DNA from 2 places in the Candidatus Thiodiazotropha sp. AKIB8 genome. Region 2 is predicted to be linked to the other one. Evidence: predicted binding sites of a transcription regulator. Region 2 holds the regulator's gene; the other holds the start of a gene.
What was found. Region 2 encodes FNR, which switches genes on or off when oxygen is low (the NO sensors DNR and NnrR bind a similar motif). Its sites were predicted from a motif close to TTGATNTANATCAA; they were not measured.

Region 1: the regulator FNR is predicted to act here: its motif matches at 12,565-12,578, upstream of AC4IFB_RS20240 (hydrogenase small subunit).

Annotation. Positions count from the first base shown of each region.
Region 1 covers NZ_JBSYOO010000054.1:29,168-44,757, forward strand. Annotated here, with positions in the region: gene AC4IFB_RS20175 (2-oxoglutarate dehydrogenase E1 component) at 1-2,369, shown strand, start outside; tRNA gene AC4IFB_RS20180 (tRNA-Arg) at 2,804-2,880, opposite strand; gene AC4IFB_RS20185 (hypothetical protein) at 3,188-3,346, shown strand; gene AC4IFB_RS20190 (mobile mystery protein A) at 3,577-4,044, shown strand; gene AC4IFB_RS20195 (mobile mystery protein B) at 4,041-4,631, shown strand; gene AC4IFB_RS20200 (hypothetical protein) at 4,696-4,815, opposite strand; tRNA gene AC4IFB_RS20205 (tRNA-Arg) at 5,149-5,225, opposite strand; gene AC4IFB_RS20210 (cytochrome b/b6 domain-containing protein) at 5,322-5,918, opposite strand; gene AC4IFB_RS20215 (tetrathionate reductase family octaheme c-type cytochrome) at 5,918-7,543, opposite strand; gene AC4IFB_RS20220 (cytochrome c family protein) at 7,727-9,007, opposite strand; gene AC4IFB_RS20225 (multiheme c-type cytochrome) at 9,397-10,866, shown strand; gene AC4IFB_RS20230 (cytochrome c3 family protein) at 10,859-11,488, shown strand; gene AC4IFB_RS20235 (hypothetical protein) at 11,524-11,772, shown strand; gene AC4IFB_RS20240 (hydrogenase small subunit) at 12,698-13,777, shown strand; gene AC4IFB_RS20245 (nickel-dependent hydrogenase large subunit) at 13,774-15,570, shown strand.
Region 2 covers NZ_JBSYOO010000051.1:30,835-46,424, forward strand. Annotated here, with positions in the region: gene katG (catalase/peroxidase HPI) at 1-1,692, shown strand, start outside; gene AC4IFB_RS18435 (ribonuclease H) at 1,749-1,937, opposite strand; gene AC4IFB_RS18440 (lytic transglycosylase) at 2,050-3,729, opposite strand; gene AC4IFB_RS18445 (class I SAM-dependent methyltransferase) at 4,155-4,916, shown strand; gene rnhA (ribonuclease HI) at 4,976-5,416, shown strand; gene dnaQ (DNA polymerase III subunit epsilon) at 5,416-6,117, shown strand; gene fnr (fumarate/nitrate reduction transcriptional regulator Fnr) at 6,121-6,879, opposite strand; gene AC4IFB_RS18465 (sulfur globule family protein) at 7,262-7,618, opposite strand; gene pyrG (CTP synthase) at 8,148-9,779, shown strand; gene kdsA (3-deoxy-8-phosphooctulonate synthase) at 9,776-10,609, shown strand; gene eno (phosphopyruvate hydratase) at 10,692-11,975, shown strand; gene ftsB (cell division protein FtsB) at 12,190-12,486, shown strand; gene ispD (2-C-methyl-D-erythritol 4-phosphate cytidylyltransferase) at 12,476-13,180, shown strand; gene AC4IFB_RS18495 (HDOD domain-containing protein) at 13,239-14,492, opposite strand; gene ispF (2-C-methyl-D-erythritol 2,4-cyclodiphosphate synthase) at 14,784-15,266, shown strand; gene truD (tRNA pseudouridine(13) synthase TruD) at 15,259-15,590, shown strand, end outside.

The sequences.
Region 1 (15,590 bases), on a different contig from region 2:
AATACCTGCATATCAGTGCAGCTGATGAACGGCGCTGGATCGAACGTCGACTGGAGTCGACCCGGGGTGACTGGGCAGCGCAAAACAGCCGCCGTGAACGCATCGACACCCTACGGGATTTGACTGCAGCTGAAGGCCTGGAACACTATCTGCATCGACGCTATGTGGGGCAGAAGCGTTTCTCTCTTGAAGGTGGCGACTCACTGATTCCTCTGCTGGACGAGATAGTGCAGGGCGGTGGTCAGCGTGGTGTCACCGATGTGGTGATCGGCATGGCCCATCGCGGTCGCCTGAATGTCTTGGTCAATCTGCTGGGCAAGGCGCCCAGTGAACTCTTTTCCGAGTTCGAAGGAGATCATTCTGCGGATCACCGTTCCGGCTCCGGGGACGTTAAGTATCACCAGGGTTTCTATTCCAATATTCAGACCCAGGGCGGGCCTGTTCATCTGTCACTGGCATTCAATCCCTCTCATCTGGAGATTATCGGGCCGGTGGTGCAGGGTGGCTGTCGTGCGCGTCAGGATCGGCACCAGGAGGACGCAACCGATCTGGTATTGCCTGTAATCGTACATGGTGATGCAGCCTTTATTGGACAGGGGGTGGTTACTGAGACATTGAACCTGTCGAAGACCCCGGCCTATGGCACAGGCGGCACCATACATGTAGTGGTGAACAACCAGATTGGATTCACTACCAGCCATCCCCAGGAGGCGCGTTCCACCCTCTACTGCACTGAAGTGGCGAAGTTGATTCAGGCACCGATCTTCCATGTCAATGCAGACGATCCCGACGCAGTACTCTTTGTAACCCGGCTGGCGATCGATTACCGCCTGACATTTCAAAACGACGTTGTGATAGATCTGGTCTGCTACCGGCGACAGGGTCATAACGAAGCGGATGAGCCAATGATGACCCAACCGCAGATGTATCAGCGCATCCGCAGCATGCCGACCACTCGTCAGTTGTATGCTGAGCGACTGGTTGCGGACGGTCTCGTCAAGCCTGAAGATGCAGAAGAGATGCGTGAGAGCTATCGCGACGCTCTGGAACAGGGCAGGGTGGTAGTACGTGAATTTCTACGTGGCTCACGTAGTGGCTACGAAGCGCACTGGGAGCAGTATCTGAATGCGCTTCCAAGTGAACAGGTCGAGACCAAAGTCGAACATGATCTGCTCTGCTCTCTGGGGCGGCAAATTCTGAAACTCCCAGAGGGGTTTACCCTGCAACGGGCAGTGGCGCGTGTAGTGAATGAGCGGCTCAAAATGGTTGAGGGCGAGGTGCCTTTTGATTGGGGTATGGCGGAAACCCTGGCCTATGCAACACTACTGCAAGATGGCTACGGAGTGCGTCTGTCGGGACAGGATTCGATTCGGGGTACCTTTGCTCATCGTCATACAACCTTCCATGACCAGAAAGACTTTCTGACCTATACCCCTCTGGAAAATCTGTTTGAGGGTCAGCCCAGATTTGAGGCGATTAATTCTATCCTTTCGGAACTTGCCGTGCTTGGTTTCGAGTATGGCTATGCCACCTCAATGCCCGGCACCCTGGTGATCTGGGAGGCTCAATTCGGTGATTTCGGCAACGGAGCACAAATGGTGATCGACCAGTTCATCGCCAGCGGATATCTTAAGTGGGGGCGTCTATGCCAATTGACCCTGTTCCTCCCCCATGGTTTTGAAGGGCAGGGGCCTGAACACTCCTCGGCACGTTTGGAGCGTTATCTGCAGTTGTGTGCGGAGCTCAATATGCGGGTCTGGGTGCCCACCACCCCGGCACAGTTTTTTCACCTGTTGCGTGATCAGATGATGCGGCGCTTTCGTCGACCGCTGATTGTGATGACACCGAAAAGCCTGCTGCGCCATCCCATTTCCAAGTCTCAGCTCCAGGCCTTTACAGAAGGTGGTCTGGCACCCGTACTGCCTGAAGCGGATCCACTTGATGAGGGGCGTGTGCGGCGTGTCGTGTTGTGTAGTGGCAAAGTCTATTACGATCTGCTGCAGGCCAGGCGGGAGAGGGGCATCGACGATATCGCCATTCTCAGGGTGGAACAACTCTATCCGTTTCCCCGCCAGAGATTGTCTGAGTTACTTGCAGGTTATAAAAAAGTGACCGAGATCCTCTGGTGCCAGGAAGAGCCCCGCAACCAGGGTGCCTGGTATCAGATACAACACCATCTGCGTTTTCTGGCTCAGGCCAAACAATCCCTGGGTTATGCAGGTAGACCCCCCTCAGCATCACCCGCCTGTGGTGATGGCGCGCTGCATAGAGAGCAACAGTTGGCACTGATCGATTCCGCCCTTGCCCCAGGCAGGGTAGATGATCAGGGAGAGCGTCTTGATGATACCGATGTGAGGCATTGGGCATGATCTAGGCTCAGCTAGGTAAGCGCCTGGGAGTCTGTCAGCCACGAGCCGTTAAAATAGAAAAAGCGGAAAAAGATGCAGCGATCACGCTCGATACCCTGGAGTGTGCCGCGCGAGCCCTTGATTGCCGTCTGGTTTATGCTCTGGTGTCAAGAAAACCACTCGACGATCTGGTTACCGAGCACGCAAAAAAACATCACACAAAAGGAATGGAGACCACGGGCACAGCATGAAGCTCGAAGCTCAGTGCATTGAGGTAGTTTCTTCAGAGTAGAAATTGGTGGGGTAAAAATGGCGCGCCCGGAAGGATTAACGGCTTTCAGCCGCTCTGCGGCACTTACGTGCCTTGTCGAACCGACTGTTTTGATACGGAGGTTCGAATTATCTTGGATTCAAGAGGGGCGGTTTCTTTAGGGTAGAAATTGGTGGGGTAAAAATGGCGCGCCCGGAAGGATTCGAACCTCCGACAACCTGGTTCGAAGCCAGGTACTCTATCCAGCTGAGCTACGGGCGCATCGTTGTGACTCTATCAAGATATATTGCTCTTCACCTGGTTTCAACCCGCAGCAAAGTAAATTAGTGCCAGCACCAGTGTTATTGAAACAGGAAGCTTCACGGACGTACTGCCAGGTAGAAAGCATCCCATTGAGGCGTTTTCCTTCGAAGAACATATCTTGCACATCGCAAGTTTGAACAACTCGGCGAAGTGATATGGATTGCTTTATTCCGGTTCTTGGAGCACACCAGTCACTCTAAACCAGAGACCAGAACCGCGATCAGTAGCACGGCTACGAACCGGATATTTAACGAATGGAGAATAAATGACACCGACGAAATGCCCCACCTGCGGGAACAGCTATCACTGGCATTATGCCTTCGCCAAGTTCGGCTATGACGATCCTGCCACTTACCTGCCGCAACATATCCAAAACCTGCTGAACACCAAGCTCTCACCCGAAAGGCTATTTTTCTGCACCTAACATATCTGCCACCCGGTTAAAGGCAGACTGAATTTTCAAAAAAGGTCTGTAAAATCAGTATGAAATCTGGGAAAAGAATGGTACGAAAGTGAGGAATATGCGGCATTCAATATAACCTATATATTATTATATCTTATTTTATTATAATATTTATGTTATTTTATTATTGCCATGATATAACTTATATGTTATTAACTCATTGTGTTATTTATAACGTATAGGTTATTCTCATGCGCCCCGAAGATCGTGCCACAGCCCGCCGTCAGCTAGACAAACGCCTCAGCCTCCTGTCAGATGGTGATAGCCTCGCTCGTCCGCCATATGGCTGGATCAAGGCTATCCGTGAGGCATTGGGCATGACCACGGCCCAGCTTGGCAAGCGCTTGGGCGTCAGCCAGCCACGGGTCGTTAAAATAGAAAAAGCAGAAAAAGACGGCGCAATCACGCTCGATTCCCTAGAGCGTGCCGCGCAGGCTCTCGATTGCCGTTTGGTTTATACTCTGGTGCCGAGGAGGCCGCTTAATGATCTGGTGGCCGAACGCGCAAAAATCATCGCCAAAAAGCGGCTTGAGACCACCGGGCACAGCATGAAGCTGGAAGCCCAGGGCGTTGGGGCAGTCGATGAGAATGAGCAGCTCAAAAGCCTGATCAACAAAATTGTTGCGCAAGGCGGTTCCGTGCTATGGGATGACACATGAGCGACGACTTCCTTGCTGAGCATGACGATGCCTCTACGCCTCTTTCTGCGGAAGAGCTGGAAGGGCTCATCCCTTCCTATATCACGTTACGCTCGGAACTGAACGAGGCAGAACAGGCCAACATTCTTGAAGCCGAAGAGTGGGCCTTCAAACGCAAACGTGATGTGCTTTCCGAGAAATTCCTGAACGACCTGCACAAGCGCATGTTCGGGCGAGTGTGGAAATGGGCCGGACAGCACCATCAGACTGGCAAGAACATCGGTGTCGATGCTTACCGCATTCCTGTGGAATTGCGCCAGCTTCTGGACGATGTTCGATTCTGGATCAGTAACGATACCTATCAGCCGGATGAAATCGCCGCACGGTTTCACCACAAGCTTGTCTGGACACACATATTCCCCAATGGCAATGGCCGTCATGCGCGTCTGGCCACTGATCTGCTTCTTACCGCCCTGGGCCAGCCACGTTTTACGTGGGGCCGGGAAAATCTGGTCGATGCCAATGAAACCCGGCAGGCTTACGTGGATGCCTTACGCGCCGCCGATCAGCACGATTACGGGCCATTACTCACCTTCGTCCGCTCTTAATCAACTTTTACAATAATGCTCCGGCAGCATCAGAGGTGTAGACGCAACAACAAGGGTCGAAGCCCTAGAAATCGTAAGCGTTGGTGATGATCGCCTCGCGATCAATCTCTTCGATTTCGCCGTTATAGCCCATGTCGCGGGCGATGGCGTCGTAGTCGATGTAATAGCGCAGGTTCTCCGGGATTTCTGTCGTCTCTTAAGCCCTCTCAAGAGCTATTCAATGTGGCCGTTTGGGTGTATGGAAGAGCGCCATGCAGTGCTAAAACTCACTTTTGCGGACAGACTGGCGTATGTGCCTGGAGAAGGTTTTTTAACCCCGAAAATTACCTTACCATTCAATGATTAAGCAGGTTTTGGGGGGGTGGAAAAATTGGCGCGCCCGGAAGGATTAACGGCTTACAGCCGCTCTGCGGCACTTGCGTGCCTTGTCGAACCGATTATTTTGATTCGGAGGTTCGAATTATCTCAGATTCAAGAGGGGCAGTTTCTTCAGGGTAGAAATTGGTGGGGTAAAAAATGGCGCGCCCGGAAGGATTCGAACCTCCGACCCCCTAGTTCGTAGCCAGGTACTCTATCCAGCTGAGCTACGGGCGCGTTTTTGTGAAACGCGGATTCTGAAGATATCTTGGTCTTTTGTCAATGCCCTGATGGCAATTGGCTGACCTGCGAAAATTCTCCAACCCCTTAGTACTACTCCTCTTCGTAACCTGTAATCATCGCCTTCACATAGCCAAAGGGTTCCTTACTGGTGGTGATGGCCAGATAGAGGTGGGCCACCAGAAATGTCAGCATGGCGAAGGCAGCGGCGGTATGGATCAAAGCAATGCCTCCCAGACTCATCCAGTCCAGCCCCCAGGCTGACCACGAGGTATAGAACAGGTAGAGCAGGCCACTCAGCCAGACTGCTGGTGATATCAGACTATGCAGGGAGAGATAGGCCATACGCTGCAGGGGGTTCAGTTTATGCGCTCTGGTTTTGTGGAATGGATGCCCGCCCCCCATAAAGATGTCGACCCCGTAATATTTGGCCATCGCCATCAGCTTGTTTGCGCTTGAGGGGATATATTGTTTCCATTCCCCGGTGGTCAGGTGCCAGAAAATGGCGAATATCCATAGAGTGATCAGGGTCCAGGCGAAAGTGATATGCAGATCGACAGCCTTCTCAAAGCCGAAAATAGAGAAGGTTCCATGGATTTCGAAGCCTGTAATCAGCATCGAGATGATCAGGAAAGCCTGGGACCAATGCCATAAGCGTTCAAAGCGTTTGTACATCATTACTCGTGCCATTAGCCATTCCTCCTGTTGCGTAGAGCGATGCGGGCCAAGCCGTGAAGCGAGACCCCCCCCAGGGTTCCCAGAAATGCCAGCCAACCGATGATATCGAGCAGTTCACTCCTGTCTCTGCCTGGCATGTAGAATCCGCTCAGATTGGCCAATCGGCCGTTGCGGCTATGGCAACTATCGCAACTGAGGGCCTCTGCCTTTGGCGCTACCATATGGGATAGTGGCCAGTGATAGGTGGTTTCGATAAATCCGTACTCACCGCTGTAGGCTGCACCACCAGCATCCATGGCGGCCTTGATGGCCCGGTTCCAGTCGAAAGACTTCCAATAGGCCTCGCTGTCCTTACCGAACAGATGGGTCATGACTAATGTATTGTTGCCACTGTCATAGGGCTGCTTGCCCCGCATAATCTTGAAGGGCCAGATTCTGGCATCCGGGTCATCGTAACTTCCTTCAAAAGTGTTGATGGCAACAATTGCGGTAGGATCCAGTTTCTCGTCAAGTTCCTGGTAACGAATCTCACCCGATAGCCACTCATATTCAGGGATCAGGTTTTCTCCCCACTGGAAGTTGCCTTTCTTGGTGACATAGGTGACGTAACCATTTTCATCCTTCTTCTTGATGTGCTTTCCATCAGCATCCATTTTTCCTGCAGTCGACCAGTCCCACCAGGTTTTCGAAGGCACACCACCTCTGGCATAAAACGGGATGTGGCAGGTCTGACAAGCGACCTTATCGGTATGGTCATTGATTTTGTTGTTAATCGTCTCGGCATGGGGCTTCATGCCATGACAGGATTCGCAGGTCGCGCGACTTTGATCATCGCGACCCGGAATATCTATACCATGGGTATCCTTGGCAACTGTTGTGTAACGACTGCCTTTCAGGTCATGCCCCTCGGTAGTATGACACTCAACGCAGACAAAATTGAGCCCGTCGACACCCATATGTACATCCAACTCTTTCGTTGGGTTGTACATGGATGAGTCAAGATCACCATGTTTGACGCCATCACCACCACCGCCGAGAAAGTGGCAGTGGCCACAATTATGTCTGCCTGGTTTGCCTACATTCTGAGCTACATGAGAGAGATCCGGTGCTTTCCAGATTTTTCCTTTTTTGGGGGGGAAGGGTTTATCCACATAAGCTGGGTGTCCAGCGCCTGTTGGAAATTTTCTATAGGTATTTGTTGTATCGTGACAGGCAAGACAGTCGACATTCTCTTCTGAGGCAAAGTCGAAGTTGTCATCTTTCCAGCCATAACCGATATGGCAGCTGGTACAGCGGGCATAATTTGTCACGATTGAGCCGCAAAAGCTATTCACTATCTTCTTTTTACCTAACTCCTGACCCGTGTCAGGGTGGGTGAATTTCCAGTTCCAATGAAGAGTTTTATGGATCTGTTTACTGGCTTCGGTATGGCAACTCAGACAGGCCTTGGTTACCTCAGGCCCGGATTCAAAGTTTTGTTGTAACGCTTCGAATTTAGTGTGATCTGCTGTTGAATTGCTACTGATTTCATTTGCTGTTGTCGCTGCGGAAAGCGGCATGCAAGCAACTAAAAGAGCGCATGAGAGGGATAGTGCACGGAGATTGCAGCAGCTCAAAAATTGAACAATGCTAGACATGACGCCACCTTTGATAATGTTGCTGACGAACCAAAAGGCCCGCGAAATACAACTACTATTTATGCGTCCTGCATTAAATACGGGAAATAAGGTACTGCTACTGCTTAGAGAATAGAGCTATTCTCTTACAACCGGAGGTCAGTGGCTTGGCATCAGAAGATGCCAAGCCGGGTTAGTCTGCTTTTATAAACTGCTTTCTGCTGTTGCAATCAGTGTGGGTGCTGTCAACTCTTCAGAGAGGTGTTTGAACTTCTCTACCAATACTGGCCAAAGTAGATTGTAGTAGAGTTCACCACGCACCAGTTTCACACCCTTTGCAGGTATTTCATAGACAAGGGTTCGCTCTTCATGAGGTTTCAGACGCGAATCCTTACCAAGCGCAGTTGCGGTTGGCGGCATCGCCGGCTTGCCTTTGCTATCGGCCAGTGCGTAGACGAAGTAGGCCTGCGGGTCACCATCCTTTGGGTGCCCCTTGGCATTTTCCCAAACCACATTACCCTCAGCGTCATAGGCGGTCAGCTTCATGTAGATGTTTCGGAATGGAGCACCTGTCGGCAGGCTGTGGGGTTGGGGATTCTTAAGAAATGCGGTTGCACGTATCTTCTCCCCCATGGTCTCAGTCGAAACATCGAATACGACCGAACGCTGCAGAATGCTGCTGCTGTGGCCGCCACCCATGGAGTGATCAGCCAGGCCGTCATTAATTGGCATATGACAGGAGAGACAGTTGACCTGGGAGTGACTGATGGAGTACTCATTGCCTGTCTGACAAAGCGGTACGCCGTGCGGGTTATTGCGCTGATCATGGCAGCCCATACAGGCATCTGAAGTCTTCATCAGTTTTGGATTGCTCTCCATCGGCATGGAGGGGATCTCTTTACCATCCACAGTGACAGCCTCGCCTAAATGAGGATTGGGCTTGCTGTCGTCACTCATGTTACCACCACCGAAGACATCACCCGCTGCGGATAACTTCTGTAATGCTACATTGGAGTGTCTTCCAGGACCTTGAATGGAATCTTTTGAGTAGTCGTAGGACTTCAGTCCAAGCTGTAATTTACCATTTGCTGCCTGAATGCCGTTGTATTTCTTCAGGGTATGGCAAACGATACAGTTTACCCCTTCAGAGTAGGCAGGTTTGGCGTCCAGTTTGGTTGTTTTGTCCTTTGCTGCATTGGGTGCGTGGCACTGCAGACAGATTGGATACTTGCCAGAAGCCTTGTGTTTGACATTTTCTTTAGTCGGGTCACCGACCACCTTTTTGTAAAAAGTGGCGTGTATCGGATCATTGAGTGCTGAACTGTTACCGTGCATTGACCCTTTCCACTGTTTGTAGATCTCTTTATGGCAGGTCTTGCAGGTTTCAGATGAGATGTGGTGAAGTGGTTCAGCTGTTGCGAGATTCATGAAAGCGAACCAGCAGAAAATCACAATCAGCAGGTTTACTCTTTTGTTATTATCCATCCTTTTCCTCCTTTTTTATTTTTAAATTTGCAACTCCAGCTCCCTCTGTAATTACAAATTTCTGATCTACAATATTCCCATTTTACTGACTAGATTAGCAATTAGGGAAAACACTCATTTAACAAAAGCTAATATTCATTGCAGAAAATAATTATCTGCACTAATGATCAATCCGATATTGAACAATAATTATAAAAATAGCATAGTGTAATAGTGTGTGAAGGTGTGGCGCTGTTCTGAAAACAATTATTAAAGTTAAGCCAACGCCACGCAGAAATTCCTAGTAAATGGCTATGTAATCTGCACTGAACAAGAATGCGAAGGTTTAATGGAGCTGCACCTATTGAACGCTTTCACTAAATAATAATACGCACTAAAAGGGGGGGTACATGCATAAATACCAACCAAATGGATGCACTACTATCAGAATAGTGCTGGTACTTTTGTTTTGGATTGGTTTGGTTCCTCTTTCGGTGGCTGAAAAGGTAAAGCTGGATCCAAGTAATTGGGGACTGGAAGAGGGTAAAGAGTGTGTCTCCTGCCATAAAAAAGCTTCTGCAGGTTTAACTCATGAATGGCAGAACAGTGCCCATGCTGAGGCAGGGGTTAACTGTCTCGACTGTCATTTGGCTGACCAGGTCGATAATGATGCCATAGAACATGAAGGCGCAATTATCGCTACCATCGTTTCTCCCAAGGACTGCGGTCGCTGTCATACCAGGGAGTTTAAAGAGACAGAGGGATCTGTCCATGCAAAAGCGCTGAGCCTTATAAAAAACCGCCTGCCTGCACTTGCAGATAATTTGAGTGGTAAGGAGATGGTTGCTGCAGGCTGTGCACAATGTCATGGCTCCAAAGTGAAGGTGCGAGGAGATGGCACACTTACTCCGGAAACCTGGCCCAATACAGGTATTGGGCGTATCAATCCGGATGGTTCTCTGGGTTCCTGTTCTGCCTGTCATGGACGTCATAGCTTTTCCAAGGCGCAGGCGAGGGATCCTAGTGCCTGTACCTGGTGCCATACCGGCCCGGAATCTCCAGATGATGAAGTCTATCGAAGCTCAAAGCATGGCATGCTCTATGAGGCCAACAGATCCAGAATGAACCTGGAGAGTGATCAGTGGGTGCTTAGCAAAGACTACAGTGCCGCACCGACCTGCGTTACCTGTCATATGGGTGCCACGCCTGGCGTCAAGGCAAGTCACGATGTAGGTATGCGTGATGCCTGGAGTCTGAATCGTCCGGTATCTGAACAACAATATCTGATTATCTTTGAGGATGGAGACAGAAGGGAACTGCCAAAATCCCAACCTGCACCGCGACGGGGTACGGAACTGAATAAGCTTGATGGCAGCATGGCAAAAGTCAAAGCTGTGGCGACACCCGAGCGGCGCAGGCAGATCATGAATAAAGTTTGTCTTGAGTGTCACAGTAAGGGCTTTGTTAAAAGCGCGATGAAGCAGTTCGATGATGTGGTGAAACTCTATAATGACAAATTCGGAAAACCCGCTCAGGCAATCATGTCTGCACTCTACGAAATGAAACTGCTGACACCGGCACCCTTTGATGAGCCGATCGAGTTCAGCTTTTGGCGACTCTGGCATGACGAAGGTACTGCAGCGCGTCATGGTGCAGCAATGATGAGTCCCAACTACGCTTCATGGGAGGGGATGCATAAGGTAGGGCAGAACTTTTATGGCGAGTTTCTGCCCCAACTACGTCAGCTCGCTGGTGAAGAGAGGGCTAATGATCTGATCAAGACTCATGTCACCAGCCTTGATCAACACAGCTGGCTGAACAATCCATCAAAACCGAATCCGCTCCTCGGTTACGGTATTGGGAAGGAGAGCCATGAGTAAGCTTAAACTTCCCCTGTTCATTACTCGTCATGTCCTTTTTGCGCTATTGATTGGTGGAGTGGCAGGTATTGGTTTTATGCTGTTCTTAACCGAGTTCGATCATCTGACCAGCAGTGAGGCCTTCTGTACAACCTGTCATTCAATGGAGTTGGTTGCGGAACCCTATCGGCAATCACCGCACTACAAACCGACCTCTGGTGTACGTGCCAGTTGTGGTGACTGTCATGTTTCTGAAGGTGTGTTCGCCGCAACATGGGATCACTTTATTGGCGGCAAGGATCTCTTCAAACAGATATTCGGCTCGGAATATGATGATCCTGTGATCAATGCACTGCATCTGCCAGAAGCGGCATTTGCTGCAAGGGAGTGGTTTAAGAAGCGTGACTCCGCCACCTGTAAACGTTGCCATGTTAAAGAGGCAATATTTGGAAGTCGACCGGATACGCTCCTGATTCACCGTGAGGATGCCAAAGACAAAACCTGTATCGAGTGTCACTACAACCTGGTGCATAGAGTGGTACCTGCCAAATCAGTTTTCAAAAGAGACAAATGGAACCGGATGATTGAGCAGGAGTATGGATTACAGCCGGGTGAGGCTGACAAGTTACTCGGTGACCATTGATCTTGAGTGGACTGGAGAAAAAATGAGGGTACCCAATGGGACTACTGAAAATCGGTTGTAAGACAATGCGGGAGGGAGTATTGGTCTCCTCTATTTTTTTTATTGCGGGTATCCTGATGATTCTGGCCGGCACTAACGTTGTACCTGATCTGTTCTATATGCAGCAGGTGGTTATGTTTGCCGGACTGCTGTTGTTGCTGTTTGCACCATTGATTCTTATCGCCACTTTTTTACTCTCGGTATTGCCAGGTGCAAAAGAGAATCTGGATAAATGTGAACACTGATCTGAAATGGTTAAAAGGTAAACCTGAATCCACTGGCCAGGTTAAAGTTACACCGTTAATCTTATACATGACTGAAGTAAGCGTAAAAAACTCTCGCCCTTAACGTCGGGTATCGCAAAAGTCATAGGCTGCGGCCCTGTCGTAACTCTCATGCCCTGCATTCACAATTCATTGTGTTTTTATTGTTTATCTTCGTACAAAAACAAACTCCCATGCACAAGGCTAACTTGCTTTTTTATATAACAAGTTATGAGTGATTAAGCGCTAATTTTTCTGAAAATATTTTTCGATAGACTTGGTCACCCTCTGTGTAACGTTGTCCGACTGACAATCTAGGCCTATCAATAAATTACACAGCGAGTCCTTCTGGAATCACCGTGTGCTTCAATTAATAACATTCTAATAATCAGACGAAGTGGTTTTTTATGCCGTTCCAGCACACTATGGTGGGGCAGGGCCCCACCCTACCTGTCAGGTCAAGGTGTAGGGTGGGGCCATGCCCCACCAAGTCTGCTTAAAAAAAGAAAAGCAACGCTATACAAATCAGCGATATCAAGCACTAAAGGCTATATGATTTAGAGAGTACAGGGAAAGTAAATATGACGAAAAACACTGAAATTCCAGTTTAATAAATCTCTCCAAATATAGGGTTTATATGACGCACCACACTAGGAGGATGGTTTCAGCCGATCTAAATGAATTCAATCTCTGAAAACTGAATACAACCGGTAAGTTGATTGCCACTCTATCTTCTATTGCGGTATCCAAACATACACATACTGGAGACAGGGCTCGACTCAAATCAATTTATCTCATTGAATATAAAGAAAGATATTAATATGGCATAACTGTTGCTCACTCAAGGAAAGTGCGGAAAAAAGATAAAGCCGCATATCTGAATAGATCGACCTGGAGGAGTAGGGTGATGACCGAGACCTTTTACCAAGTCATGCGGCGGCAGGGGATTACACGTCGTAGTTTTTTGAAATTCTGCAGTTTGACTGCCTCTGCCCTGGGGTTGGGACCCGCAGTGGTGCCACGCATTGCCGAAGCAATGGAGACCAAGCCCCGAATCCCGGTGATCTGGTTGCACGGTCTTGAGTGCACCTGTTGCTCCGAGTCGTTTATCCGTTCTGCCCATCCGCTGGCGAAGGATGTGGTGCTGTCGATGATCTCTCTCGATTATGATGACACCATCATGGCTGCGGCAGGACATGAAGCCGAAGCGATCATTGAAGAGACCATCGAAAAGTACGACGGCAACTTCATCCTGGCTGTAGAAGGCAATCCGCCTCTTGATGAAGATGGCATGTACTGCATCATTGGTGGCAAGCCTTTTGTCGAACAGCTCAAAATGGCGGCAGAGCACTGTAAAGCAATCATCTCCTGGGGCTCTTGTGCCTCCTGGGGCTGTGTTCAGGCAGCCCGTCCGAATCCTACTCGTGCAACACCGGTACATAAGGTGCCTGGTCTAGCCAATAAGCCGATTATCAAAGTGCCGGGTTGTCCACCGATTGCTGAGGTGATGACCGCCGTGGTCACCTACATTCTTACCTTCGAAAAGTTTCCGGAACTGGATCGTCAGGGACGCCCGAAAATGTTCTACAGCCAGCGTATCCATGACAAATGTTATCGACGTCCTCATTTCGACGCGGGCCAGTTTGTTGAGGCCTGGGATGACGACTCTGCTCGCAAAGGTTACTGCCTCTACAAGATGGGGTGTAAAGGTCCAACCACCTATAACGCCTGTTCAACCATCCGTTGGAATGGAGGGCTCTCATTTCCGATCCAGGCGGGTCATGGCTGTATCGGCTGCTCTGAGGATGGATTTTGGGACAAGGGCTCTTTCTACCAGCATGTGACCGACACCCATCAGTTCGGTGTCGAGGCCAATGCAGATAAGGTCGGTTTGGCTGCTGCCGGAATTGTCGGTGCAACAGCTGCTGCCCATGCTGCTGTAACTGCTATTAAAAACGCGCAAAAGAAAGGAGACCGTGATCAATGAGCACCAAGACCACGCCAAACGGTTATAACCTTGATGATTCAGGTCAGCGCGTCGTTGTCGACCCGGTAACCCGAATCGAAGGCCACATGCGTTGTGAAGTGAATGTGGATGAGGAAAATATCATCCGCAATGCAGTTTCCACCGGCACCATGTGGCGCGGACTGGAAGTGATTCTCAAGGGCCGTGATCCACGTGATGCCTGGGCCTTTACCCAGCGGATCTGTGGTGTCTGTACTGGCACCCATGCATTGACCTCGGTGCGTGCAGTGGAAGATGCACTGAAAATAGAGATACCTGAGAACGCCAACTCCATTCGCAACATCATGCAGTTGACGCTGCAGGCTCATGATCATCTGGTTCACTTCTACCATCTGCATGCTCTCGACTGGGTCAATCCAGTAAATGCACTCAAGGCAGATCCAAAGGCAACCTCAGAACTGCAACAAAAGGTTTCGCCTAAGCATGCCAAATCCTCACCAGGATATTTTCGTGATATCCAGAACCGACTGAAAAAGTTTGTTGAGAGTGGCCAGCTTGGTCCTTTCAAAAACGGCTATTGGGATAACCCGGCCTATCTGCTTCCACCTGAAGCTGACCTGATGGCCGTCACCCACTATCTCGAAGCACTCGATTTTCAGAAGGAGATAATGAAAATACGAACCATCTTCGGAGGTAAGGATCCTCATCCCAATTGGTTGGTGGGTGGCGTACCTTGTCCAATCAATCTGGATGGTGTCGGATCGGTTGGTGCTCTGAATATGGTCAACCTGAACCAGATCTCTTCGATCATCGACAGTACCAGAGAGTTTATTAAAAACGTCTACATTCCAGATATTCTTGCTGTGGGTCAGTTTTACAAGGGTTGGCTCTACGGTGGTGGTCTGTCGAGTACGAATGTGCTTAGTTATGGTGATATCCCTGATCGCGCAAACGACTACTCTGCAGCCAACCTGATGATGCCCAGAGGTGCAATCCTCAATGGCAATCTCAAGGAGGTGCACGAAGTCGATCTGCGTAATCCGGATGAGATCCAGGAGTATGTCCCTCACTCCTGGTACAACTATCCCGATGGGGTCAAAGGTTTGCATCCCTGGGATGGTATTACCGAACCAAATTTCCAGCTGGGCCCGAATTCCAAGGGAACAAAAACCAATATCGAGCAGATTGACGAAGACGCCAAGTACTCCTGGATTAAAGCGCCGCGTTGGCGTGGCCATGCCATGGAAGTTGGTCCACTGGCACGATATATCATCGGTTATGCCAAGGGCCATGAAGAGATTACCGAACAGATTAACTTTGTACTGAAAACGCTAGATGTGCCGGTCACTGCACTATTCTCAACCCTTGGTCGGACAGCCGCACGTGGACTGGAAGCCGATTGGGCGGCAGACAAGATGCGCTACTTCATGGATAAGTTGATGGCCAATATCAAGGCGGGGGATTCATCAACCGCCAACGTCGACAATTGGGATCCTGAAACCTGGCCGAAAGAGGCAAAAGGTGTCGGTTTCAGTGAAGCGCCAAGAGGCGCCCTGGGGCATTGGATCAAGATCAAGGATACCCGCATCGACAACTATCAATGCGTGGTGCCCACCACATGGAATGGTTCACCGAGAGACAGCGAAGGCAATATCGGTGCTTTCGAAGCCTCATTGATGAACACTAAGGTGGAACGTGCAGATCAGCCGGTAGAAATACTGCGCACGCTGCATAGTTTCGACCCCTGTCTCGCCTGTTCCACCCACGTGATGAGTGAAGAGGGTAAGGAGCTGGCAAAGGTTAAGGTGCGGTAGTTACTAATCAGGCCATAGAT
Region 2 (15,590 bases):
TCGATGGGATTCAAGACAATCGGTTTTGCCGGTGGACGTGAAGATATCTGGGAGCCGGAAAAGGATATCTACTGGGGTAATGAAGATACCTGGTTGCAAGATGAGCGTTTTTCAGGTGAGCATGAAGGTCTTGAAAAAACCCTCGCAGCAGTCCAGATGGGGCTGATCTATGTCAATCCCGAAGGTCCGAATGGTAATCCTGACCCGTTAGCAGCAGCTAAAGACATTCGCGAGACCTTTGCGCGTATGGCCATGAATGACGAAGAGACTGTAGCGCTGATAGCAGGTGGCCACAGCTTCGGCAAAACCCATGGCGCAGGAGATGCTGCACTGGTAGGACCTGAGCCGGAAGCTGCTCCAATTCAGGAGCAGGGTATGGGTTGGAGGAGTGGTTATGGTTCAGGTCAAGCAGGCGACACGATCACCAGTGGCCTCGAAGTTACCTGGACATCCACACCAACCAAGTGGAGTAATAACTTCTTCTGGAACCTGTTTGGATACGATTGGGAATTGACTAAAAGTCCAGCTGGTGCATATCAGTGGATACCAAAGAACGGTGCAGGTGCCGATTCAGTGCCTGATGCCCATGACTCTGAAAAGCGGCATGCCCCGACTATGCTGACAACTGATCTGGCGCTGCGATTTGATCCTGAATATACAAAAATTGCACGACGCTTTTATGAGGATCCAGATCAGTTTGCTGATGCATTTGCACGGGCATGGTTCAAACTGACTCACCGAGATATGGGGCCTCGTGCACGCTATCTCGGTTGTGAAGTTCCTCAAGAGGAGTTTCTCTGGCAGGATCCGATTCCTGCTGTAGATCATGAACTGATTGATCAGCAGGATATTGCAGATCTTAAGAGTGAGATCCTCGATTCTGGCCTCTCAGTCGCCGAATTGGTTTCAACCGCCTGGGCCTCTGCATCAACCTATCGTGGCTCAGACATGAGAGGTGGTGCCAATGGTGCCCGTATTCGCCTGGCACCGCAGAAGGATTGGCAGGTCAACCAGCCGGATCAGTTGCAGAAGGTGTTGAATGCCCTGAAGAAGATCCAGAGTGATTTCACAAAACCGCTTTCAATGGCGGATCTGATTGTATTGGCCGGTTGTGCCGCAGTTGAGCAGGCAGCGAAGCAGGCAGGGCATAATGTAACGGTTCCCTTCAGCCCTGGTCGAATGGATGCCTCCCAAGCAGATACAGATGAGCAATCTTTTGCTGTATTAGAGCCGGAAGCTGATGGTTTCCGCAACTACATGAAGAGGAGATACACCGTTTCCGCAGAAGAGATGCTGGTGGATAAGGCACAGCTGCTGACCTTGACCCCTGCAGAAATGACAGTGCTAATTGGTGGTATGCGTGTTCTCAAGGCCAACTTTGAAGGGAGTGTTCACGGTCTCTTCACTGATCGCCCCGAGGTGCTGAGCAATGACTTCTTTGTCAATCTGCTCGATATGGGGACTGCTTGGCGTGCGCTCTCTGCAGATGAGGATCTGTTTGAAGGGGTTGACCGGAAAACTGGTGAATCCAAGTGGAGCGCTACGCGTGTCGATCTGGTATTCGGTTCAAATTCAGAATTGCGCGCGTTGGCCGAAGTCTATGCTGCTGCTGACTCAGAAGAGAAGTTCGTGCATGACTTCATCCAGGTTTGGAGCAAGGTGATGAATCTGGATAGATTCGATCTTGTCTGATTTAACCTGGTATACAGGCCACAGGATGTGGCCTGATAAAATATCAGGGGGTCGGCTCAGCAGTTAAAGAGGCGATCAATCGCATCCAGACCATCCTGAACCACACCATCCAAATCTTCAGGGTCATCATCATGCTCATAGGCCAGCATTGAGTAGACCGACAGAGATTTTAACGCCAAAGCGATCTTTTCGACGTCAGGCAGGTTGAGTTCAGCCCCTTCTTTCAACTGACATTCATTACTCATAGTCGTGACCCCATTTACACTAACAGTGGTCTGCCGATAGTCTGTTAGCTCGGTCTTGGAGTCAAAAAATACCGATCATCCGTTGATTTGAATCAAAGAAAGGGAACATATGTCAGAGTGTTTGTTCAGTGACGTCAACATACAGCTTGATACTTTGACCGGGTTTCAGATATTTCCCCTTGATAGTATTCCAGCGTTTGAGGTCTGCCACTGAGACTTTGAAGCGTTGTGCGATGCGAGAGAGGGAGTCACCCCGTCTTACTTTGTAGTGCAGCCGACTTTGAGTGCCTGTAGGTTGCAGATCAAGAAGTGAAATTTTTGAAGTTGATTTGGACGTCCAGATGACCAGTTTTTGCCCTGTTTTCAAAGGGTCACCTGGCGCCATACCATTCCAGCTGGCCAGTTTTTTGTAACTGACGTGGTGTGCTTTGGCGATATCCCAAAGCGTGTCACCAGACTTTACCCGGTAGTGTTGTTTTACACCTTTTCTTGAACGGTTTTGTATCGCAGATTTACGTTGATCCTGTGTGTATACATAGTGATCCAGGTTCTTGCTGGATACGGGGATCAGCAGATGTTTGCCTGCCCGAATCCTATTGCCGCTAATTTTGTTCACTTGCCGAATCAGTTTTGCTGAGGTGCCGTGTCGACGGGCAATTACGCTGAGGGAATCACCGGACTTGATTTTATACCGCTTCCAGGTCAGGCGTTTTTCAGCGGGCAAAGCAGCAAGTTTCTGTTTGAACTGATCAATCTTATCCAGTGGTAGGGTCAACTGATGGTGACCATCAGGGTCTGTGGCCCAGCGATTGAAACCAGCATTCAGCAGATAGAGTTCCTGAATGGGTATATCAGCCATTTCAGCTGCAAGGGCAAGGTCGAGTTGGGATTTAATGTCAACCGTGGAGAAATAGGGCTCATTGGGGACGGCTAACAGGTCAAATCCATAGCTCTCGGCATCCTTGAAAATCTGAGCTAAAGCAAGCAGTCGGGGGACATAGGCACTGGTCTCGTCAGGTAGTTTGAGAGACCAGAAATCGGTTGGCTTTCCTCTCTTGATATTGCGTTTGATCGCGCTCCTTACGGTACCAGCACCAGAGTTGTATGAAGCCAGGGCCAGTTCCCAGTCTCCATCGAACTGCTTGTTCAGACGTGTGAGGTAATCAAGCGCTGCGCGGGTTGACCTGACTACATCCCTGCGTCCGTCATACCACCAGTTTTGCTTGAGACCGAAGTGTCGTCCCGTTGACGGTATGAATTGCCAGATGCCTGCTGCTCTGCCAGGTGAGTAGGCAAAAGGCTGAAATGCGCTCTCAACTGCGGGCAGAAGGGCGATTTCAGTCGGGATATCCCGCTTTTCGATCTCCTGCAGAATAAAATAGAGAAAAGGTGCGGCTCTCTCCTGAATTCGTTGTAAATATTTAGGGTGTTTTTTATACCAGTTCAGCTCTCTGGTGAGGCGGGGGTTGCTTGGGATTGAAAGCTTATATTGGTCACGCATCCTATCCCAGATATGTTCTGGCTCAGGGTCAGGTAGGGAAGCGATAACCTCCTGCAATTGTTCAGCAACTTCAGGCATCTGCTCCGATCTTACCTGCTTCTCCTCTGTTAGCGGCTGAGTTTGCAGGGCCTCGGTTGAGATGGTGTCAAGGGGAACCTCAACCAGTGCGGATTCCTGCCCGGGGTTTGGCAGTGACTGACAGGCTGTCAACAGGCAGGCGAAGATCAGGTTCATGAACAATAGAGGCGATTTTGAGAGAAAATCGGGTGAATTGGTTGGTAACTTAGGCATACTGAATTCTGAAAGAAAATAAAAATAAAGCCGTGTATGATTTCCATGTAATGAACTCCTGACAAGCGGCCACCAGTTGCAATCTGTGTAGAGATCAGGATCTGTTTCGTGGTGCCTCAACTTGCTGAGCATCTCTTAGGACTGCATACCAGGGATTGCTTATGCAATGATTGTCGAAGAGACATCACCATCCATATGGAGCATTAGATCCGAAATGGCAAATCGCAACGCGGTCGTCGATCGATAAAATGAGACATCAAACCAGATTCACTCACTACCAGAGCCGCTCAAATCCACATTTGTGTTGTCACAATAACAGACAGACGATAGCTGAGCGCCAGTCGTTGCTACCAGCTTCCAGGACAGCGCTCAAAAACACAGATTACCTGACACTAGTGTCGGTAGCAAAGTCGATACCTTTATAGATGAGAGAATTCAGGCGGTTAAAACTTCGATCTTGCCAACAGAGTCACATTCAGGAGTGGTTCAATAGTCAGCTTGGAGAGAGTTTGGCCGCTCAAGAGTCTGAATATCTTCAGCAGCACATCTCCGCAATGTTTGGCTATCATGTGGTGCAGATCGGCCATTTGAAGCAGGATGAAGACCTGTTGCGGGTGAGTCCTGCGCGGAACCGGATTGTGATGGGGGTTACGCCAGGTGGAAAAAACGTTGATCTGCAGGCTGAACCTTATAGGCTGCCATTTGCTGGCGACTGTGTGGATGGTATTTTACTACCCCATACCCTGGATTTTTCCTCTGATCCCCACCAGGTGTTACGTGAAGTGGAGCGGGTTTTGATTCCCGAGGGGAAGCTGCTGATCACTGGGTTCAACCCCTGGAGCCTCTGGGGAGGGGTAAGACTGCTTAGGTTGAGGTCATCGATACCGCCTTGGTGTGGTCACTTTTTCAGCAGTCGAAGGGTTTTGGATTGGCTGTCACTTTTAGGCTTTGATCTACTTGATATTCACTTTCTTAATTACAGGCCACCGATCCAAAGACCCGGTATTAGTCAGAGACTCCAATTTCTGGAGCAGCTCGGGGAGAATCTCTATCCGAATTTTGGTGGGGTGTATATCATATTGGCCGTAAAGCGCGTGGTTACTCTTACACACATTCGCCCGAAATGGTCGGTAAAAAAACGTGTTTTACCCACTGCAGCAGAACCAACAATCAGGAATGGGACTTAGTGATCAGGCCTGTTAAGCATAAGAAACCCTATCTCTTAACGGATTTTTAAGAAGTATAAATGACTCAAATAGTAGAACTTTTTAGTGATGGCGCCTGTAAAGGGAATCCTGGGCCTGGTGGTTGGGGGGTTGTACTGCGCTATGCAGGCCATGAAAAGAGACTGTATGGCGGTGAGCCTGGCACTACCAATAACCGGATGGAGCTGCTTGCGGTAATTCGGGGGTTACAGGAGCTGACAAGGCCCAGTCAGGTGCAAGTGACTACCGATTCACAATATGTAAAAAACGGCATTACCCAGTGGATCCACGGCTGGAAGAGAAATGGTTGGAAGACCTCTGCACGCAAGGCGGTAAAAAATGTTGATTTGTGGCGGGAATTGGATAGTGAAGTAAGTAAACATGATGTGGATTGGCAATGGGTAAAAGGACATGCTGGTCATCCAGGGAATGAATTGGCAGATGAACTGGCTAATCTGGGTATTCAGGAGATGTTGTCATGATGCGCCAGATTGTACTCGACACAGAAACCACCGGTCTGGAGCCAGAGCAGGGACATAGAATTATAGAGATCGGCTGTGTTGAGCTGGTTGACCGAAGATTGACAGGTAATAACTTCCATCAGTTTCTGCAACCAGATCGAGAGATCGATGCGGGGGCCATTGAGGTGCATGGTATCACCAATGAGTTTCTCGCCGACAAGCCGAAATTCTGTGATGTGGTGACTGACTTCATCGAATATGTGCGTGGTGCTGAATTGATTATCCACAATGCACCATTCGATGTCGGATTCCTTGATCATGAATTGAGGTTGATGGAAAACCCGCAGCGCATCGATGCACTGTGTGCTGTTACCGATACGCTGATCATGGCAAAGAAGATGCATCCAGGGCAGAGAAACAGCCTTGATGCATTATGCAGACGCTATGATATCGATAACTCCCATCGTGAGCTGCATGGGGCGTTACTGGATGCTGAAATACTCGCCGATGTCTATTTGATGATGACCGGTGGACAGACGGCGCTGGTGTTGGATGACGATCTTGGGCAGCAGGGTGGTGATGAGCAATCGGTTGATAATATCCGCCGACTGTCAGCCGGCCGTCCCCCTCTCAAAGTGGTTGTTGCCGGCGCTGAAGAGATTGAAGCCCATGAGCGTCAACTTGAGGAGATGGGCGAAAGGTGCGTTTGGCTCAGCAGTTAGGATTTAACCCCTGGATTGTGTGGACTTGGCGCTATCGCAGCCTTGCACGATGTCATACAACCTCGGTATGTCGAGTAACTGTACATGTTTCCGCTCTACTCTAAGCAGGTTTTCATCCTGAAACCTGGTAAAGAGTCTACTCACGGTCTCGACTGCTAAACCGAGGTAGTTACCGATTTCATGGCGTGACATACTGAGAAAGAAGTCGCTGGCAGAAAAACCCCGTTGTTTGAATCGTTCTGAGAAGCTGAGTAGGAAGGTTGCTAAGCGCTCCTCGGCACTCTTTTTACCCAGTAGCGTCAACATTTCCGTCTCCTGACCTATCTCCCGGCTGAGCAGACGATACATTTGGTGCTGCAGACTGGGCATTATGCAGCTCAGAGATTCCAGCTGGGAAAAGGGGATTTCGCATACCGCTGTAGTCTCAAGTGCGATGGCTGAGCAGGTGTGGCTATCGTCCTGGATTGCATCGAGGCCGATAAGTTCGCCGGGAAGATGAAATCCCAATACCTGTTCCCCTCCATCCTCATTAGGGCTGTAGGTCTTGACCGAGCCGCTGGTTATGACCCGCAAGCTATGAAACTTGTCAGCCCCACGGTAGAGATGATCTCCTCGATGGTAGGGGCGGCCTCGCTTGATGATGCCATCGAGGCGTTCGACATCGTCCGGAGTCAGCCCCATGGGGAGACATAGGGTGGCAAGGCTGCAGTTTTTACAGGCGACCTTGATGTTTTCAAATGATACGACTTTTCTACTAGTCAAGTAATCGCTCCAGCATGGGCAGGTGCTATATAGGCAATGTATTGTGCACCCAGTTAGTGTTTAAGGCATTTCTTACCCTTGAATTGTCCTCTCTCACCCTGAATTTAGCTTTGCTCAGAGGCGGTTTTGCCAAATAAAAACATTAAAAGCTGCTTTACCAGGCGCATATGCCAGGCTGATACAGCTTAATGTCTCCCAATCTACCCTATTTCGTCCATGTTTAATTGTTGGTGGGCTGGCAATTCGAGCTATTTTTCCAGAAATTCTTGATGTGGATCAAGTAGTTTTACTGTTTTTATTACTTTGGATCATTGATTTTTAGTCTGTCGCCGAATAAAAAAACCGGCCTGAAGGCCGGCTTTTCTGCTATTGATCGGCCTGATTATTGAGCCGGAGCAGGAGCGGGTGCAGCTGCAGGAGGTGCAGGATAGCCATAAGGAGCACCACCATATGGTGCGCCATAAGGAGCGCCATAGCCATAAGGAGCGCCGCCGTAGCCATAAGGACCGTAACCGTTGTAGCCACGGTAGTAGTTATTACCACGACCATAGCCAGAACCACGGGCGTTGCCGCTCATGCCAAAGCTGAAATCACCAGAGCCATCACCATAGCCGTCACCGTAGCCGTCGTTGTTATAACCACGGTTGCCGCCCCATGGGCCGTTGCCCCACCAGGCAGATGCACTGGTAGACACAGCTACGAGTGCCGCGATGCTCAGAACTTTAGCAAATTTAGTCATGCTTTCTTCCTCTCAAATGATTGTTTTCATACTACATCGGTGATGTAGAAAAGCGGCCTTACAGCCTCCATCATGCAATGGTTAAGGACTTCACGCCAAGTCTGTCATGTTACGGGGCAGACTGTAGGGTAAAGTTCTACTTGCCTCAGTAGTTGTTATTTGCGTAACACGCCAATCGATTATAGACCCTGGTCAGTTATAATCAATCGAATTATTGAGCCCCGTATGGAGACGATTTCATGGCAATCTTGTCTATTTGATTCGATCTATTTGGATCCTGAGCAAGCAGCTCTCAGGGGCGATCTGATGGAAATCTCTGGGGAGTTCCGAGTTACTTCCTTATATAGAGTGCAGATATTTTTATCGAGGACATGCCTTGAATCAGTAGTTTGTTGCAGTTCTGAATAATACCTAAATTGAAACCAGGTTGGTTAGCCCTTCGAGATTGAGTGAAGAGGGGCAATCTGTTACTGTTTACACCCGTCCTATATCCCATTTTCCTGCACTCTAACCTGGTAAGCAGAATTACATGACCAGTTTTATTTTTATTACGGGCGGTGTTGTCTCCTCCCTTGGCAAAGGTATCGCTTCAGCTTCTCTGGCTGCACTGCTGGAGGCCCGCGGACTGGATGTCACAATGATCAAGCTGGATCCCTATATCAACGTGGATCCCGGCACCATGAGTCCTTTTCAGCATGGCGAGGTGTTTGTAACCGAAGATGGATCTGAAACAGATCTGGATCTCGGCCATTACGAACGATTTATCGACAGTACCATGGGGTGTAATAACAACTTCACCACAGGTCAGATCTACGAAAATGTGATTCGCAAGGAGCGAAAAGGGGAGTATCTGGGGGGTACGGTTCAAGTAATTCCCCATATCACCAATCAAATCAAGGACAGTATCCAGCTTGGTGCGGCTGACAAGGATATCTGTCTGGTAGAGATAGGCGGTACCGTAGGCGATATTGAATCCCTGCCATTTCTGGAGGCGATCCGGCAAATGGGCGTGGAGATGGGGCCACAACGGGCGATGTTTATGCATCTTACCCTGGTGCCCTATATCAAAGCATCTGGAGAGATCAAAACCAAACCGACTCAACATTCGGTGAAGGAGTTGCGCTCTATCGGTATTCAACCGGATATCCTGGTATGTCGCTCTGAGCAGCCTCTGCCGGAAGCGGAGCGTAGAAAGATCGCACTTTTTACCAATGTCCCTGAACAGGCCGTTATCTCAGCTGTCGATGCTGACTCGATCTATCGGATTCCTGTGCTGCTGCATGCTCAGAATATGGATGAGTTGGTGAATCAGCGCTTTGGTCTGAATTTGCCACCTGCGGATCTCTCTGAATGGGAAGCATTTCTTGAAGGGCTGGACAATCTGGAAGGAGAAGTGAAAGTCGCGATGGTGGGTAAGTACGTGCATCTCACCGAAGCATATAAGTCCCTCTCTGAGGCGCTGGTTCATGCTGGCGTGCATACCGGGAATCGGGTGGTTATTCACTATGTCGATTCTGAGCAGATAGAGAAGAGTGGCATCGATAGCCTGAAGGGTATGGATGCTATCCTGGTGCCGGGGGGATTTGGCAATCGCGGCGTAGAGGGCAAAATTGCTGCAGTAAGCTATGCGCGGGAGAACTCGATCCCCTATCTGGGTATCTGTTTGGGTATGCAGGTGGCAGTGATTGAGTTTGCTCGCCATGTGGCCGGTTTGGCAGATGCTCACAGCACTGAATTTGATCGCTCTACGCCTAACCCTGTAATCGGATTAATCGTGGAGTGGCTGAATGCGGATGGTAAGCTTGAAACCCGGAGTGAAAACTCCGATATGGGGGGCACCATGCGTCTCGGCGGACAAGAGTGCAGGCTGCAACCTGGTAGCCTCACCCATCAACTCTATGACAAAGAGGTCATTGTCGAACGCCACCGCCACCGCTACGAATTCAATAACAGCTACCTGGATGATATTGTCACTGCCGGCATGAAGGTCTCTGGCCGTTCGGTTGATGGCCGTTTGGTCGAAATCGTTGAGATACCTGAACATCCCTGGTTTGTGGCTTGTCAATTTCATCCGGAATTTACCTCCACACCTCGTCATGGACACCCGCTCTTTTCTGGGTTTATTGAAGCAGCCAGAAAACATAGGGATAGCCAGGCGTGAAGCTGTGTGATTTCGAAGTTGGACTGGATCGGCCCATTTTTCTGATTGCTGGCCCCTGTGTAATCGAGAGTGAACAACTCGCGATGGAGACAGCAGGGACGTTGAAAAGCCTTTGCAACGATCTTGGAATACCCTTTATCTACAAATCATCTTTTGATAAAGCCAATCGTTCCTCATCTGAGAGTTATCGTGGTCCCGGTATGGAGCAGGGTCTGCAGATACTTGAGAAGGTCAAAGCTGAATTGGGTGTGCCTATCCTTACAGATGTGCATGAAGACACCCCATTGGATGAGGTGGCTGAATGTGTTGACGTTTTACAGACACCGGCCTTTCTCTGCCGCCAAACCAATTTTATCCAGCGTGTTGCCAGTCAGGGTTTACCCGTTAATATTAAGAAAGGGCAGTTCCTTGCACCCTGGGATATGACCCATGTGGTTGAGAAGGCCAGGGCAGTGGGGAATCAGCAGCTGATGGTTTGTGAGCGTGGAGTCTCATTTGGCTATAACAATCTGGTATCAGATATGCGTTCACTTGCTGCAATGCGAGAGACAGGATGTCCAGTGGTCTTTGATGCGACACATTCGGTTCAGTTACCTGGGGGACAGGGTAAGCATTCCGGAGGGCAGAGGGAGTTTGTTCCAGTACTTGCCCGGTCTGCAGTGGCTGCCGGTGTGGCAGGTCTGTTCATGGAGACCCATCCCGAGCCGGATAAAGCGTTGAGTGATGGACCAAACGCCTGGCCACTAGCGAAGATGAAGGCACTTCTTGAAACGCTGGTGGCATTGGATAGACAGGTTAAACAAAGTGGCCTGATTGAATTGGAATTATAAATCTGGCGAGTCATCTGCCTGTAACATTGCTTGATGACAATAGTGCTAATAGAAACAAACGACAGAACAAGACGGAGACGAAATGTCTGAAATTGTTGATGTACGTGGACGAGAAATTCTCGATTCACGAGGAAACCCGACCATTGAAGCCGATGTATTCACAGCAGATGGCGCCATAGGCAGGGCAATGGTGCCTTCCGGTGCCTCTACCGGATCACGTGAAGCCCTGGAGTTGAGGGATGGTGATAAGAGTCGCTATCTGGGCAAGGGTGTTCTGCAGGCGGTTGCACATATCAATGGCCCCATCAAAGAGGCATTGATGGGCATGGATGTTACAGATCAGTCTGGTGTAGATCAGTGCATGCTCGATCTGGACGGAACAGAAAATAAATCAAAGTTGGGTGCCAATGCGCTTTTAGGTGTCTCTCTGGCAGCAGCTCACGGCGCAGCCCAGGAGAGGGCGCTGCCACTCTATCGTTCCCTCTCATCTGGTCCCTACCGCTTGCCAGTACCAATGATGAATATCATCAATGGTGGTGCACATGCCGATAATAGTGTCGATCTGCAGGAGTTCATGATTCTGCCTGTGGGTGCCGGTTCGATTCGTGAAGCGGTGCGCTACGGCGCCGAGGTCTTTCATGCTCTGCAGAGTGTGCTAAAGGGCAGGGGCATGGCAACGGCGGTGGGCGATGAAGGTGGTTTTGCCCCCAATCTTCCCTCCAATGAGTCAGCGATCGAAGTGATCCTGGAAGCTATAGAAAAGGCAGGATTCTCTTCTGGACGCGATATCTATCTGGGTCTGGATGTCGCGAGCTCGGAATTTTATCAGGATGGGGTCTACGACCTGGCATCGGAAGGGCGCAAATTCAGTGCTGAAGAGTTCACCGATTATCTTGCTGCCTGGGTGGATCAGTATCCTATCATCACCATCGAGGATGGTATGGATGAGGGGGATTGGGAAGGCTGGAAGCTGCTGACTGATAAACTGGGTGAAAAGGTACAGCTGGTTGGTGATGATCTGTTTGTAACCAATACTAAAATCCTGCAGCGCGGGATTGATGAGAAGATCGCCAACTCGATTCTAATCAAAGTCAATCAGATAGGCACCTTAAGTGAGACTATGGCCGCTATAGATATGGCTAAGGCTGCTGGTTACAGTGCAGTGATTTCCCACCGCTCTGGTGAAACAGAAGATACCACTATTGCGGATCTGGTTGTGGCGACAGGTACTGGACAGATCAAAACCGGCTCCTTATCCCGTTCAGACCGAGTCGCAAAATACAATCAGTTAATGCGCATTGAGGATCAATTGGGTGAAGATGCAATCTATGCTGGTAAAGATGCCTTTCCAGTAGCAATCCCTTGATCCGGATGGTACGACCGAGCGCAGTATGCTTTTTGAGATCCTGGCCTGCTCGTGAATTATCCGCTCTTTCAGGGTTATCTGATCAACTCATGATTCGATAGCTTGCCGTCAAAATGCACCGCTATTGTGTTGCCTATCTTCGCAATAGCGGGCTATTACCAGGGATAAGCACCATCGGTCGGCCCACTGATATTAGAGTTCCTTGATTTGAACCATGCGCACCACTATTTTCATTTTGGTTATTCTGCTGGCTTTTCTGCAATACCGACTCTGGGTAGGAGAGGGGAGCCTGGCTGAGGTAAATAATCTAAAGGATGAGATTCAAACCTTACAGCAGGAGATGGTGGGTTTACGTAAGCGAAACGATGCGTTGCAAGCAGAGGTTGAGGACTTGCGCAGTGGACAAGATGCCATCGAGGAACGGGCGCGTAGCGAGCTGGGCATGATCAAAGAGGGAGAGATATTCTACCAGGTTGTTACCCCCTCTGAGGATGAAACGAATGAGCGTTAGATGCTGGGCAGTGGTACCTGCTGCAGGTGTTGGTCGACGCATGGGTGGAGATATACCGAAGCAGTATCTTGATCTCTCCGGTCGCAGGATCATCGACCACACACTGTCGAGACTACTCAGCCATCCACGTATTACGGCCGTCTATGTGGCGCTTTCCGAAGAGGATGCCTACTGGGAGCTTTGCGACTATGCCAGTGATCCCAGAGTGATCAGGGTCGCCGGTGGTGAAGCTCGCTATCAATCAGTGCTGAATGCACTGAATAGTCTTTTAGAGCAAGCCAGTGATGATGACTGGGTATTAGTCCATGATGCCGCAAGACCCTGCCTGTCTGACGCTGATCTAAGTCGTCTCATAGAGACCCTGCATGAGCATCCGGTTGGTGGACTGCTTGGGGTGCCGGTCAGCGATACATTGAAGCGGTTGGACAGTGCTAATGGTGTCGATGCAACAGTCTCCCGTAAGGGACTATGGCGCGCTTTTACACCACAAATGTTTCGCCTGGGACTTCTGATCTCTTCTATTCAGGCGGCGATCCTGAGTGATGCAACGATTACAGATGAAGCGGGGGCGATGGAGCTCTCAGGCTACACGCCTAAAATGGTTGAGGGAGAGAGCACGAATATCAAGATAACCCGGCCTGGTGATATGCAATTGGCCAGACTCTATCTGCAAAAGGGTATCTCGAATAGTTAATAGAGGTGCCCTTAAGGTGCCGGGTTAATAATCTTTTTCGCGTTCGGACCAAACTACACTAGATCGCCAGCAGATTCCTCAATTCCCGAATCTGTTCCCTCGCATTTTCCAGGATACCGATTGAATGTCGTGGGGTAAGTTTGCCGAGCGCCAATTTATGGAAGGCAGGCACCAGATCCAGTCGCGGCAGCTTCACCATCATTGGTGTTCCGATATAGGCATGAAGCTGAGCAATAACCACCAGATCAACATAATCTGGTTCATGACTTATATCTTCCATCCAATCATCTGCATGCAGAGCGGATTGAACAAAATAGTCAGGAAATTCCCATTGTCGCAGAACCATAGCGCCAACTTCTGCTTTGAGATTTTCAAGCACACGGTCAAGTAATTCAGTATTCTCTATCAGAGCGGGCTTATTGCGTGCCGCGCCGATAATGGCCAGCGCTCCAATGTCATGTAGCAGACCACATAGTAGAGCCTGATCAGATGCAAGACCTGGAGTGACGTTCGCCAGCTCATGACATATTGGAGCAACATAGCTGAGATGTTTCCAAAGTTTGACCATACGTTGTTGTAGAGTTTTCGAACGACTTTGAAACAACTTTCCCAGTGCGAAGCTGATGACCAGATTGTGTGTGACCGAACGACCCAAACGGGTCACTGCGTCAGGCAGATTATCGATTGGCTGTTTCCCCCGATAGGCTGCGCTGTTGACGACACTGATAACACGAGCTGCGACGGTGGGGTCGGCCTGCACAACATGGGCAATATCCTCACTATTGGAATTACCATCATTAATCACCTTTGCGATGCGCATGGTGATATCCGGCATGCTGGGCAGTTCCAACGTGTTGTTTTGCACCGATTCATGAAACTCCCAGTAGAGCTCAGCTTCAGGGCCATTGGTATCACTAAGTTCGATGGTGTTGTTTGATCGCTTGTTGACGATGGGAGGAAGGCGTTTTATTGAATCATATAGCTCTTGGGGAATGCTAAGAAGATCTACAGCTGTAATGCTGTCAACAGATACCTCACAGGGATTCCTCTCAACCAAAGGAAGCGAGCTACAGGGTTGCTCAGCTCGACAGATTACCTGTTTTCTATCATTTGAGTTGATTTTGACTTCACCCGCCAGCAGATAGTAGACCTGGTCTATGGGTTCACCTTCAACTGCAATTGTGGTATTGGCATTTCGATGTTCAACATGGGTTTCGGATAGAACATATTTCAAAACCCGCTTTGGTAAGTTTCTCAGGGCCTCAATTTTTTTGACCCTGTCATTAGTGACAGCGGTTACTCGTTGAATCATCTTAAGCGTGCTCGGGGTGGTCTGTTTCGTATGGAATATTGGCGGCTTTTAGTTGGTTCATTGCGTACAATGTCAATTATAAGAAACTATGAACGAATCTGGTTGGTGATATTACGGGTGATTAACCCTCTACCGCCCTCTCTTGATCCCGGGTAGTAGCCTGTCTACAACCAATATTGGATGCGCAGATGCGGGATTTGTTGATCCTGGATCACCATTCAATATCTGTTCAAAGTACCCTTATTATAGCGACCCGAATGGGTAACACTTTAAGTTGAATGGTGAATTGGTATGCGTATTGGCCAGGGCTATGATGCCCATCGATTCGAATCCGGATCCCGTCTGATTCTCGGCGGAGTCGAAGTGCCCCATGATCAGGGTTTGCTGGCCCATTCGGATGGGGATGTGCTCATACACGCCTTATGCGACGCCTTGCTAGGTGCTGCTGCCCTTGGTGATATTGGCCGACATTTTCCTGACAATGACCCTGCTTACGCCGGCATAGAGAGTCGTAAATTGCTTCGCCAGGTGATAGAGCAGCTTCACAGCATGGGTCTGATGGTTGCAAATGCGGATATGACGATCGTAGCGCAGAAACCGAAGTTAGCCACTTATATCGACGATATGCGTGAAATTCTTGCTTCCGATCTGCAAATTAAGCTGAATCGGGTGAATGTCAAAGCGACGACAACTGAAGGTATGGGATTTACCGGTCGAGGTGAAGGGATTGCCGCTTTAGCTACAGTGCTGTTGAAGGAGTCGGAAATTGACTGACAAACCCTGGCAGCCTATTGAGCAGATGCCTCATGCCCATGGTGGCGTGGCTGGAACCGGGGTGATTCGTTCCACTCCAGAAGATTTTCAAGTCGATGAAATAGTTGGCTTCACGCCGGATGATGAGGGTGAGCACCTGCTGGTGCAGATCAGGAAACGCAAGACCAATACCCAATGGCTTGCCGGGCAGCTGGCAAAACTGGCGGGTATCCCGGTAAAGGATGTCGGTTTCGCGGGGTTGAAAGATCGACATGCTGTTACCACCCAATGGTTCTCTCTTGGTATGGCAGGACGCCCTGAACCTGAATGGAGCAAGCTGGAAGA